DNA from 2 places in the Salinibacterium sp. NYA9b genome. Region 2 is predicted to be linked to the other one. Evidence: predicted binding sites of a transcription regulator. Region 2 holds the regulator's gene; the other holds the start of a gene.
What was found. Region 2 encodes HrcA, which represses chaperone genes, less so after heat shock. Its sites were predicted from a motif close to TTNGCACTCGNNNNNNNCGAGTGCNAA; they were not measured.
Positions count from the first base shown of each region.

Region 1 (4,419 bases), 660 kb from region 2:
GCAACGACACGCGTGATCCATAGGGCATGGATGTCATCACAGTCGCTCCTATCTACCACCCCCAACAGAGAGCGGCATTGTTACGGTACTGGCCAATGCTGAAAAGAAGAACTCAGAGCGGGCCATTTATGGGCACAATCTCGCCCCCAATCCGGGCGGCACTCGACCTAGCCGACGATTGAGCCAGTCTTATAGACGAACTTATTTTCGCCGTCATAAGTGTAGTAACCCCAGAATGCGGGCTCTACGTTGCCACCAGGAGTGAAGTTCACGGGGCCAGAAACACCGTCGTAGTCGATGTCGTTCGTGGTCTTGAGCACTTCGAGGCATTCCTCAAAACTCAGACATTTCACACCGCTTTTCGAGACATCGTAAAGCGAACCGGCGATGGCCTCACCCGCATCGTCCCCCGCCACGATTGCAGCGAGCGCCGCCACCATCGTGGCGTCATACGCTTCGGCCCCGTAGCGGTAGGTTGTCAACTTTGAGTTGGTGGCCTTGAGCGTGGCGGTGAAGGTCTTCGACGGCTGAACTCCCTCAATCACCCCGCGAACGCCCTTGAGCGTGCCGTTCTTGAACGCTTGCGAATAGTCGCCCGTGTTCAGCGAGGTGAGCCAGAGCTCCGAACCCTTATATCCGGCCGCGATGATCTTCTCGATGGCGGCCTTCGTTGCCTTCTCAGCTTCATAGGTCGACCCGATCACCACGATGTCGGGTTCTGCCTTCTTCACGCTGGCGGTGATCGTGTCGAACTTCGTCGTTGCACTCGTGAAGACCTCATCCGCGACGAGTTCGGTGTCGTACTCGGCGAGTGCTTCGACGAACGTGTCGTGCAGCGCTACGCCCTCCTCATCGTGGATATAGACAAAAGCGATTCTCTGCGTTGTGTCGCCACCAGCCAATGCCTCCGCTAGTGCGTACCCCTGTTGGTCGTAGGCAGGAATGGTGCGGAAAAAGTACCCGTCGTCAAAAACGTCGTCGAGACTCGACAGCGTCGCGGCAGGAGAAATGAGCGGGATCTTCGCCTCTATCGCCAACGGGATCGCTCGCTGCGCCAGCACCGACGATGACGGGCCGATCACCACGTCGACATCCTTTGACACCAGGGTCTTGAAACCCGATTCCAGCTTCGCGTTCTTGGCCTCGCCCGAATCGACCGCCACAATCTCGACAGGCTCACCGTTCACTCCCCCGGCAGCATTTATTTCTTTCACCGCTGCCGCAACACCCGCTTTTTGCGCTGCAGCCAAGAAGGAGAACGTGCCACTGGTAGGAAAGATCGTTCCAATGCGAAGAACGCCATCGCCCGTCGGCGTCACGACCGGAGCGGGAGTTGCCGTTGGCGTTGATGCCGCAACCGGCGTTGCCGTGGGCGTCGGTGAACTGCACGCTGCGAGAACCACAACGATAGTTGCCGCCACAATCACACGTCGAGTCGTGCGAAACCTCGTCATTGATTTACCTCTCTCGGTGCCCAATCTCGGGCGATCACGCACCTTCAGAGGAATACTACGGTGCGCCCGGAGCTTCAGCGGCTGAACCGAGCCGCGTGCGAGAAGAGTGCCGAAACAGGTCATACGTAAGAATGGCGAGCGCCACCCAGACGATCGCGAAGCCCAACCAGCGCTCTGGCGGCATCGCCTCATGGAAAACAAAGACGCCGACAATGAGTTGAAGGATCGGCGCCAAGTACTGGGCCAAGCCCATATAGGTGAGCGGCAACCGCCGCGCTGCAGCAGCAAACAGAATCAATGGGATCGCGGTGATGGCACCCAAAAAGAGCGTCAAAGTGAGGTGTCCCGGGCCCGCAGTGCCCGCCGCGAGCTGCCCGTTGGCCGCAAGCACGAGCAGAACAACAATCGCAACAGGCGTCAAAAACGCTGTCTCGACGGCGAGGCCGCCCACGGCATCCGCCTTCGGACCCACGTTTTTCTTCACGAGCCCATAGAGACCGAAGCTGAAAGCGAGGCCCAACGCGATCCACGGAAAGCTGCCGTAGCCAATGGCCAAGACGAGAACAGCGAGCGCGCTGATCGCCAGGGCAACCCACTGCAGCGGGCGAAGTCGCTCGCGCAACACGAGCACCCCGAGCAGCACCGTGACAATCGGGTTCGTGAAATAGCCGAGAGCAGCCTCCACAATGTGGCCGTTCAGGCTCGCGTACACGTAAATGAGCCAGTTGACGACGACAAAGGCGCCACCCAAGCCCAACATCCAGAAGGTACGACGATCGCGGACGATCGCCATGACCCGTGCGTATCCCCGCGTGACCACCAAAAGTGCCGCGCAAAACACCAGCGACAGCACGATTCTCCACGCGACAATCTCGATCGCTCCCGACTCTTTGAGCGAGAAAAACACGATCGGCATCGCGCCCCACAGGACGTAGGCAGAAATAGCAAAGCCGAGGCCGCTAGGCGAGACGCGATCAGTCGCCGAAGAAGTGGAGGTCACTACTAAATCCTAGGGTCGGATGCTGCCCATGAAAGCCACCAGGAACGACGAAAGCCCAGAGCCGAGGCCCTGGGCTTTCGAAACGCCTCACCGCGAACGGGAGACGAGAAAGTTAGTTTCGCGTGAGCGAGAGACTACTTAGCGAACGATGACAGCGAGAACGTCGCGAGCCGAAAGTACGAGAAGGTCTTCTCCGTCGTACTTCACCTCGGTTCCGCCGTACTTGGAGTAGATGACCTTGTCACCAACTGCGATGTCGAGCGGCACGCGGTTTCCGTTGTCGTCGATACGACCGGGACCTACAGCGACTACTTCACCCTCTTGGGGCTTCTCTTTCGCAGTGTCAGGAATGACGAGCCCAGACGCGGTGGTCTGTTCTGCATCGACCTGCTTGATAACAATGCGATCTTCGAGCGGCTTAATGGACACCGACACGTTTGACCTCTTTCTAAAGTGCTTGGGCTGGCACACTCCGTACGGGAGTGCCAGATCAACTATACGGCTTGGTTGGCACTCGATCAACGTGAGTGCCAATACGGATGCGGATACGGTTAGAGAATGAATCAGAGCGAATTGCGCGAGCTACTTTCAGCCGAGGGCCTTCGCCTCTTGGACTCGCTGCCGACCTGGCACTCGAGTGACGAAATCGTGCGCACCGTCGCCGAGCTTCGCAAGGCCGGCCACAGCCCCGGCCTAGTTGCCGCCGTGCTGAGCCAATCCAAACTTCGCGCGAAAGCGGCCAGCAAGTTTGGCCCGTTTGCCGACCGGATGCTCTTCACCGAGGCTGGCCTCGAACAAGCAACTCGCCTTTCCGTTGCCGCCCAGCACGCCGGTCGGTTCTCGAAGGCCGGCGTGAAATGGGTGGCCGACCTCGGCTGCGGCATTGGAGCGGATGCGCTCGCCATCGCGGCGCTCGAGATCAACGTCACCGCCGTTGAGCGTGACGAAACCACCGCCGCTATTGCCAGCTTCAACCTCGCGCCGTGGAGCAACGCTCAGGTCGTTCATGGCGATGCCGAAACCGCCGACCTCGCTGGCATCGACGGCGTGTATCTCGATCCTGCTCGCCGCGATGCCCGGGTTCGCCTCACCAACCCCGCCGACTGGACGCCCTCCCTCGATTTTGCGTTCGGTCTTGCCGAGCGCTACCCCACCGGCATCAAACTCGGCCCCGGAATCGACCGCGACCTCATCCCCGACACCGCCGAAGCCCAGTGGATCTCAGTTGGGCGCGAAGTCGTTGAGCTCGGACTCTGGTTTGGGGCTGTCGCCCGCCCCGGCATCCGGCGAGCAGCCCTCGTGATCGGAGACCACGGCACCGCTGAACTCACGGCAGCCGCTGACAGCGAAGACGAACCCGCGGGAGAGCTCGGGCAGTTTCTCTACGAACCCGACGGCGCTGTCATCCGCGCGCGCCTCATCGGGGATCTCGCACGACAACTGAACGGGCGCATGCTCGACACTTCAATCGCCTACTTCAGTGCGGATGCCGCTGTCGCGAGCCCGTTCGCCACCTGCTTCGAGATCGTCGAGGACTTCACTCTCGACAAGCGCTCACTCAAAAAGGAACTGGCGGCGCGCAAGATCGGCACCCTGGAAATCAAAAAGCGCGGGGTCGATATCGACCCCGCGACTTTTAGAACGTCACTCTCGCTCAAGGGCGAGAACAGCGCGACCTTGATTCTGACGCGCGTTGCTGGCAAGCGGCGCGCACTGCTTGCGCAGCGCGTCACGCCAACGCCGGCCTGAGACTAGGCAGCTCGCCGCAACGGGTGAGCGAGAAGCTCAGCGGAGAGTGGCGATTAGAAGCGGTAGTCGTTTCCACCCATGAGCATGAACGGCAGGAAGAATACCGCTGCGACGACGAGCCCAATGATGATGCTCAGCCCGACTCCGACATAACCAGTGATGAGACCGGTCAACCAGAACGGCCGGGCATACTTCTGCTTCTTCTGCGCTAGATGT
Region 1 is NZ_OZ333476.1:2,439,184-2,443,602, forward strand. It holds gene ACWFSR_RS11715 (ABC transporter substrate-binding protein) at 1-37, opposite strand, end outside; gene ACWFSR_RS11720 (ABC transporter substrate-binding protein) at 168-1,454, opposite strand; gene rarD (EamA family transporter RarD) at 1,510-2,454, opposite strand; gene groES (co-chaperone GroES) at 2,593-2,889, opposite strand; gene ACWFSR_RS11735 (class I SAM-dependent methyltransferase) at 3,013-4,203, shown strand; gene ACWFSR_RS11740 (DUF4190 domain-containing protein) at 4,257-4,419, opposite strand, start outside.
Region 1: a site for HrcA is predicted at 2,962-2,988, ahead of groES (co-chaperone GroES). Genes of this name have one in related genera too.

Region 2 (4,419 bases):
TGACTCTGTCGACCGCGACTACCTTCTCGCTTTGAAAGAGGCCGGCTTCACGCGGGTATCCTTCGGCATGCAGTCCGCGGTGCCGCATGTGCTTGCTACTCTCGAGCGCACTCATGATCCTGAAAAAGTTCCTCACGTCGTGAAGTGGGCGCGCGACGTTGAGCTCGACGTGAGTGTCGACCTCATTTATGGCACGCCGGGGGAGTCGCTGGCTGACTGGGAGCGTTCGCTCGATCACGCGATCGCCCAAAACCCGGACCACATCTCGGCGTATGCGCTCATTATCGAAACGGGCACGAAGCTAGCCGCCCAGATCAAGCGTGGTGATGTCGCCCCCGTTGATGACGACCTGCAGGCCGACATGTATGAGCTGGCAGACGCGAAGCTCGCCGCGGCCGGTTACGACTGGTACGAGGTCAGCAACTGGGCCAAGCGTGATGCGAACCCGGCGATCAGTCACGTGAGCCGCCACAATCTCGGCTATTGGTTGGGCAACGACTGGTGGGGTGTTGGCCCGGGTGCACACAGCCACGTGGGCGGGGTGCGATGGTGGAATGTGAAGCATCCGGCAGCCTATGCCGATCGAATCGCAGCCGGTCACTCACCGGGGGCGGGTCGAGAGACGCTCGCAGATTCCAGTAAGTATCTTGAGCATGTGCTTTTGCGTGCTCGCGTTCGCAACGGTCTGACCACGGCGTCGCTCGATGCAGAAGGCCGCACGGCGGTTGCCGGTCTTATCGCGGATGAGTTGGTGGAGGCCAGAGCCGCTATCGGTGGCACTATCAACCTCACGCTTAAGGGGCGCCTGCTTGCGGATGCCGTGGTACGACGATTGCTAGCAGACGCCCCTGTTTAGAGCGACACTGTGTTAGAGCGCCACCGTCGAGTTACTTGATGAACTCGATGGTCAGCGGGTACTTGTAGGCCTCGCCCTTGTTAGCAGCGACGGCGGCGATGATGCTGAAAATGATGATTACGATGCCGACACCGATGATCAAGAAGAGGCCGATGAAGATCGTGCTGAGGACGACACCGATCGCGTAAGCGATCGCCATCGTGATCTGGAAGTTCAGTGCGGTGCGGGTGTGGGCCCGCACGAACGGTCCGCGGTCCTTGAGTACGAGGTACCCGATAAGAGCGGGAATGAAGCTGAAGAAGATTCCGCCGACGTGAATCAGCGTCGACCAGAGCTTCTCGTCGCTCGGACTCATTGGTTGGATCGGCGCGTACGGCGAGGTGGGTGGTGGTGTGGAATCTGACATGACTCCATTAAACCCTGCATTGGCTCAAAGCGTGCATTGGGAAATAGGAAAGCCCCGAGAGCCGAAGCTCTCGGGGCGAAACCCGATCGGTCTAGCCGATGAGGGCCATTACTGCGAAGAAGACCCTACTTGATGAGGCGAAGTGCGAAGGGGTAACGGTAGTTTGCGCCGTCCTTCGCTTTGGTGAAGCCGATGATCGAGAAGATTACCGACACGACGAAGACGATCGGGAGCAAGATAGCGCCGATGAAAACGGCTACCAAAATGTTCGAGATAATGTAAGCGATCGCGATGGTGATCTGGAAGTTCAGCGCTTCTTTGGCTTCAACGTTGGTGAAAGCACCGCGGTCTTTGAAGACCAACCAGATGATCAGTGAGGGAAGGAAGCCGATGATTCCGCCCAAGTGAGCGAACGATGCCCACTGGTTGTCTTCGGTTGCGGTCAATTGTGCGGCCGGCTGCGGTGCTGCGGGCTGCGGGTTTGCGTCAGTCATGTGTTCGTGCCTTTCAGGTGAACGAGGGAACTTCCCGGGTTTCATCAAAGTGCTCGGTGTCACACCTGAGCATTTCCACAGAAAGGTAGCGCTCAAGTACAAAGACACGCTAGCGGTATGGCACGCGCGGTGCAACGGGTGTGTCGCGGAGTGTCGAGTAAGATTGGCAGTCGAACGGATTGAGTGCCAATCAGGAAAGGTGGGTGGTGGCATGGTTTCCGCCCGCGGACTTGACGTGCTTCGAGTCATCGTGCAGGACTACGTTGCTACGCGCGAGCCTGTCGGTTCCAAATCGATCGTAGAACGGCATTCCTTTGGGGTGTCAGCAGCGACGATTCGCAACGACATGGTTTTGCTCGAGGACGAAGAACTCATTACGGCGCCACACACCTCTTCGGGGCGTGTGCCCACTGACAAGGGTTATCGAATGTTTGTCGACCAATTGGCCGACTTGCGACCCCTTACGAGTGCGCAGCGCCAGGCAATTGAGTCGTTCCTTGGCCAAGCCGACGATCTGGATGACGTGCTTGCGCGGTCCGTCCGGTTGCTGTCTCAGTTGACCAACAGTGTCGCTCTCGTGCAGTATCCGTCGCTCGCAACAGCCAGGGTGCGCCACGTGGAGCTTGTTCCGCTTACGGCGACTCGGATCATGACGGTGTTCATCACTGACTCCGGTCGGGTAGAACAGCGAATGATCGATCTGGCTGAGGCCCTTGACGATGTGTTCTTGGGCGAATTGAGGGCGAAACTTAACTCGGCGCTTAACGGTCAGTCCTTGCCGGCCGCCGCTGAGCGGCTGGCGAGCTTTGCCGAAGTTTTCCCCGTAGAACGCCGTCCGTTCGTCGCTCAAGTGACGTCGAGTTTGGTGGAGCAAGTGTTGGCTAACCGGGCCGACAAGCTCGTTTTGGCGGGCACAGCAAACCTTGCGCGAACCGAGCAAGACTTTACGGGCAGCATTTTTCCTGTGCTTGAGGCAATAGAAGAGCAAGTAACGTTGTTGCGCCTCTTTGGGGAGATGGAAGTAGCAAATGGATCAGTTTCTACTCGCATCGGGCGAGAGAACGCAGAATTTGGACTAGAAGAGACATCGGTCGTCACGGGAGGGTATTCCTCCTTCGGCGGCGGTGTTTCGCGGTTGGGCGTGCTTGGCCCAACGCGAATGGATTATTCGAACAACATGGCAGCGGTTCGCGCGGTAGCGCGGTACCTGTCACGACTTTTGGAAGAAAACTGAGCTCGTAAGGAGCAATCGGAACTTTGGCAGATCACTACGAAGCCCTGGGCGTTGCGCGCGAAGCGACGCCAGAAGAAATCAAGAAGGCATACCGCAAGCTTGCTCGCGAGCTGCACCCTGACGTGAATCCGAGCGCGGATGCGTCGGAGCGCTTTAAGTCGGTGACGCATGCGTACGACGTATTGAGTGATCCGCAGCAGCGCCAGCAGTACGATATGGGCGGCAGCGGCGGAGGTTTCGGCGGAGCCAACTTCGGTTTCGGCGACATTTTCGAAACGTTCTTTGGTGGCGGCGGTGGCGGCCAGACCGCTGGTCCTCGTTCGCGTCGTGAGCGTGGCCAGGATGCTCTGCTGCGCATTGAGATCAGCCTCAAGGACACGATGTTCGGCGTCACGCGCGATATCGAGGTCAACACTGCTGAACTTTGCGAGACCTGCGAGGGCAGCTGCACGGCTCCCGGAACCTCGCCGATTCGCTGCGACATCTGTCAAGGCAGCGGCCAGATTCAGCGCCAGGTGCGCAGTCTTCTTGGCAATGTCATGACGTCAAGCCCCTGTGGTACGTGCCGCGGCTATGGAAACATCATCGTGAATCCCTGCGCTACGTGTGCAGGCCAGGGCCGTGTCCGAGCACAGCGCACGATCTCGGTGGATATTCCTGCCGGCGTCGAGACCGGTCTGCGCTTGCAGATGCCCGGTCAAGGTGAAGTTGGCCCCGCTGGTGGCCCGCACGGTGACCTGTTCTTGGAGATCAAGGTTCGCCACCACGACATTTTCAGCCGTTCAGACGATGACCTGCTTGCGACTGTTGAAGTGCAGATGATCGACGCGATCATGGGCACCACGGTCATGCTTGACGGGCTTGACGGTGAAGTTGAGGTTGGCATCAAGCCGGGAACGCAGAGTGGCGAGGTGCTCACGGTCAAGGATCGTGGAATCACCGCCCTTCGCGGTGGCGGTCGCGGTGACTTGCGATTGGGCATCCAGGTGGTTACGCCCACCAAGCTCAGCGGTGCGGAGCAGACCTTGTTCAAGCAACTGGCTGCTGTGCGCAAGAGCAAACAACCGCACTTTGCTGAGTTCCAGCAGGGCTTGTTTGCAAAGCTCCGCGACCGGTTCCTGTAGGTCGCCGTGGCTCACCTCTATATCGATGAGGAGCTCGGTGACACGAGTGTCGGCGATACCGTTTCGCTCGGCAATGCTGAGGCGCGCCATGCGGTCACCGTCTCGCGGTTGAAGGTTGGCGAAGTCATTGCCATCAGCAACGGTGCGGGTCTCGTGGTCTCCGGTCCGGTTGTCACGGCAGAACATACGCAGCTCACGATTGAGGTTGCCGAAGTGCAGCAGTCGCCTCGGCGTACCCCCGCAGTATTCCTCGCGCAGGCTCTTGCCAAGGCCGACCGTGATGAGCTCGCCGTGCAAGTGGCCAC
Region 2 is NZ_OZ333476.1:1,779,179-1,783,597, reverse strand. It holds gene hemW (radical SAM family heme chaperone HemW) at 1-856, shown strand, start outside; gene ACWFSR_RS08500 (DUF4870 domain-containing protein) at 888-1,262, opposite strand; gene ACWFSR_RS08495 (DUF4870 domain-containing protein) at 1,388-1,756, opposite strand; gene hrcA (heat-inducible transcriptional repressor HrcA) at 1,968-2,990, shown strand; gene dnaJ (molecular chaperone DnaJ) at 3,014-4,114, shown strand; gene ACWFSR_RS08480 (16S rRNA (uracil(1498)-N(3))-methyltransferase) at 4,121-4,419, shown strand, end outside.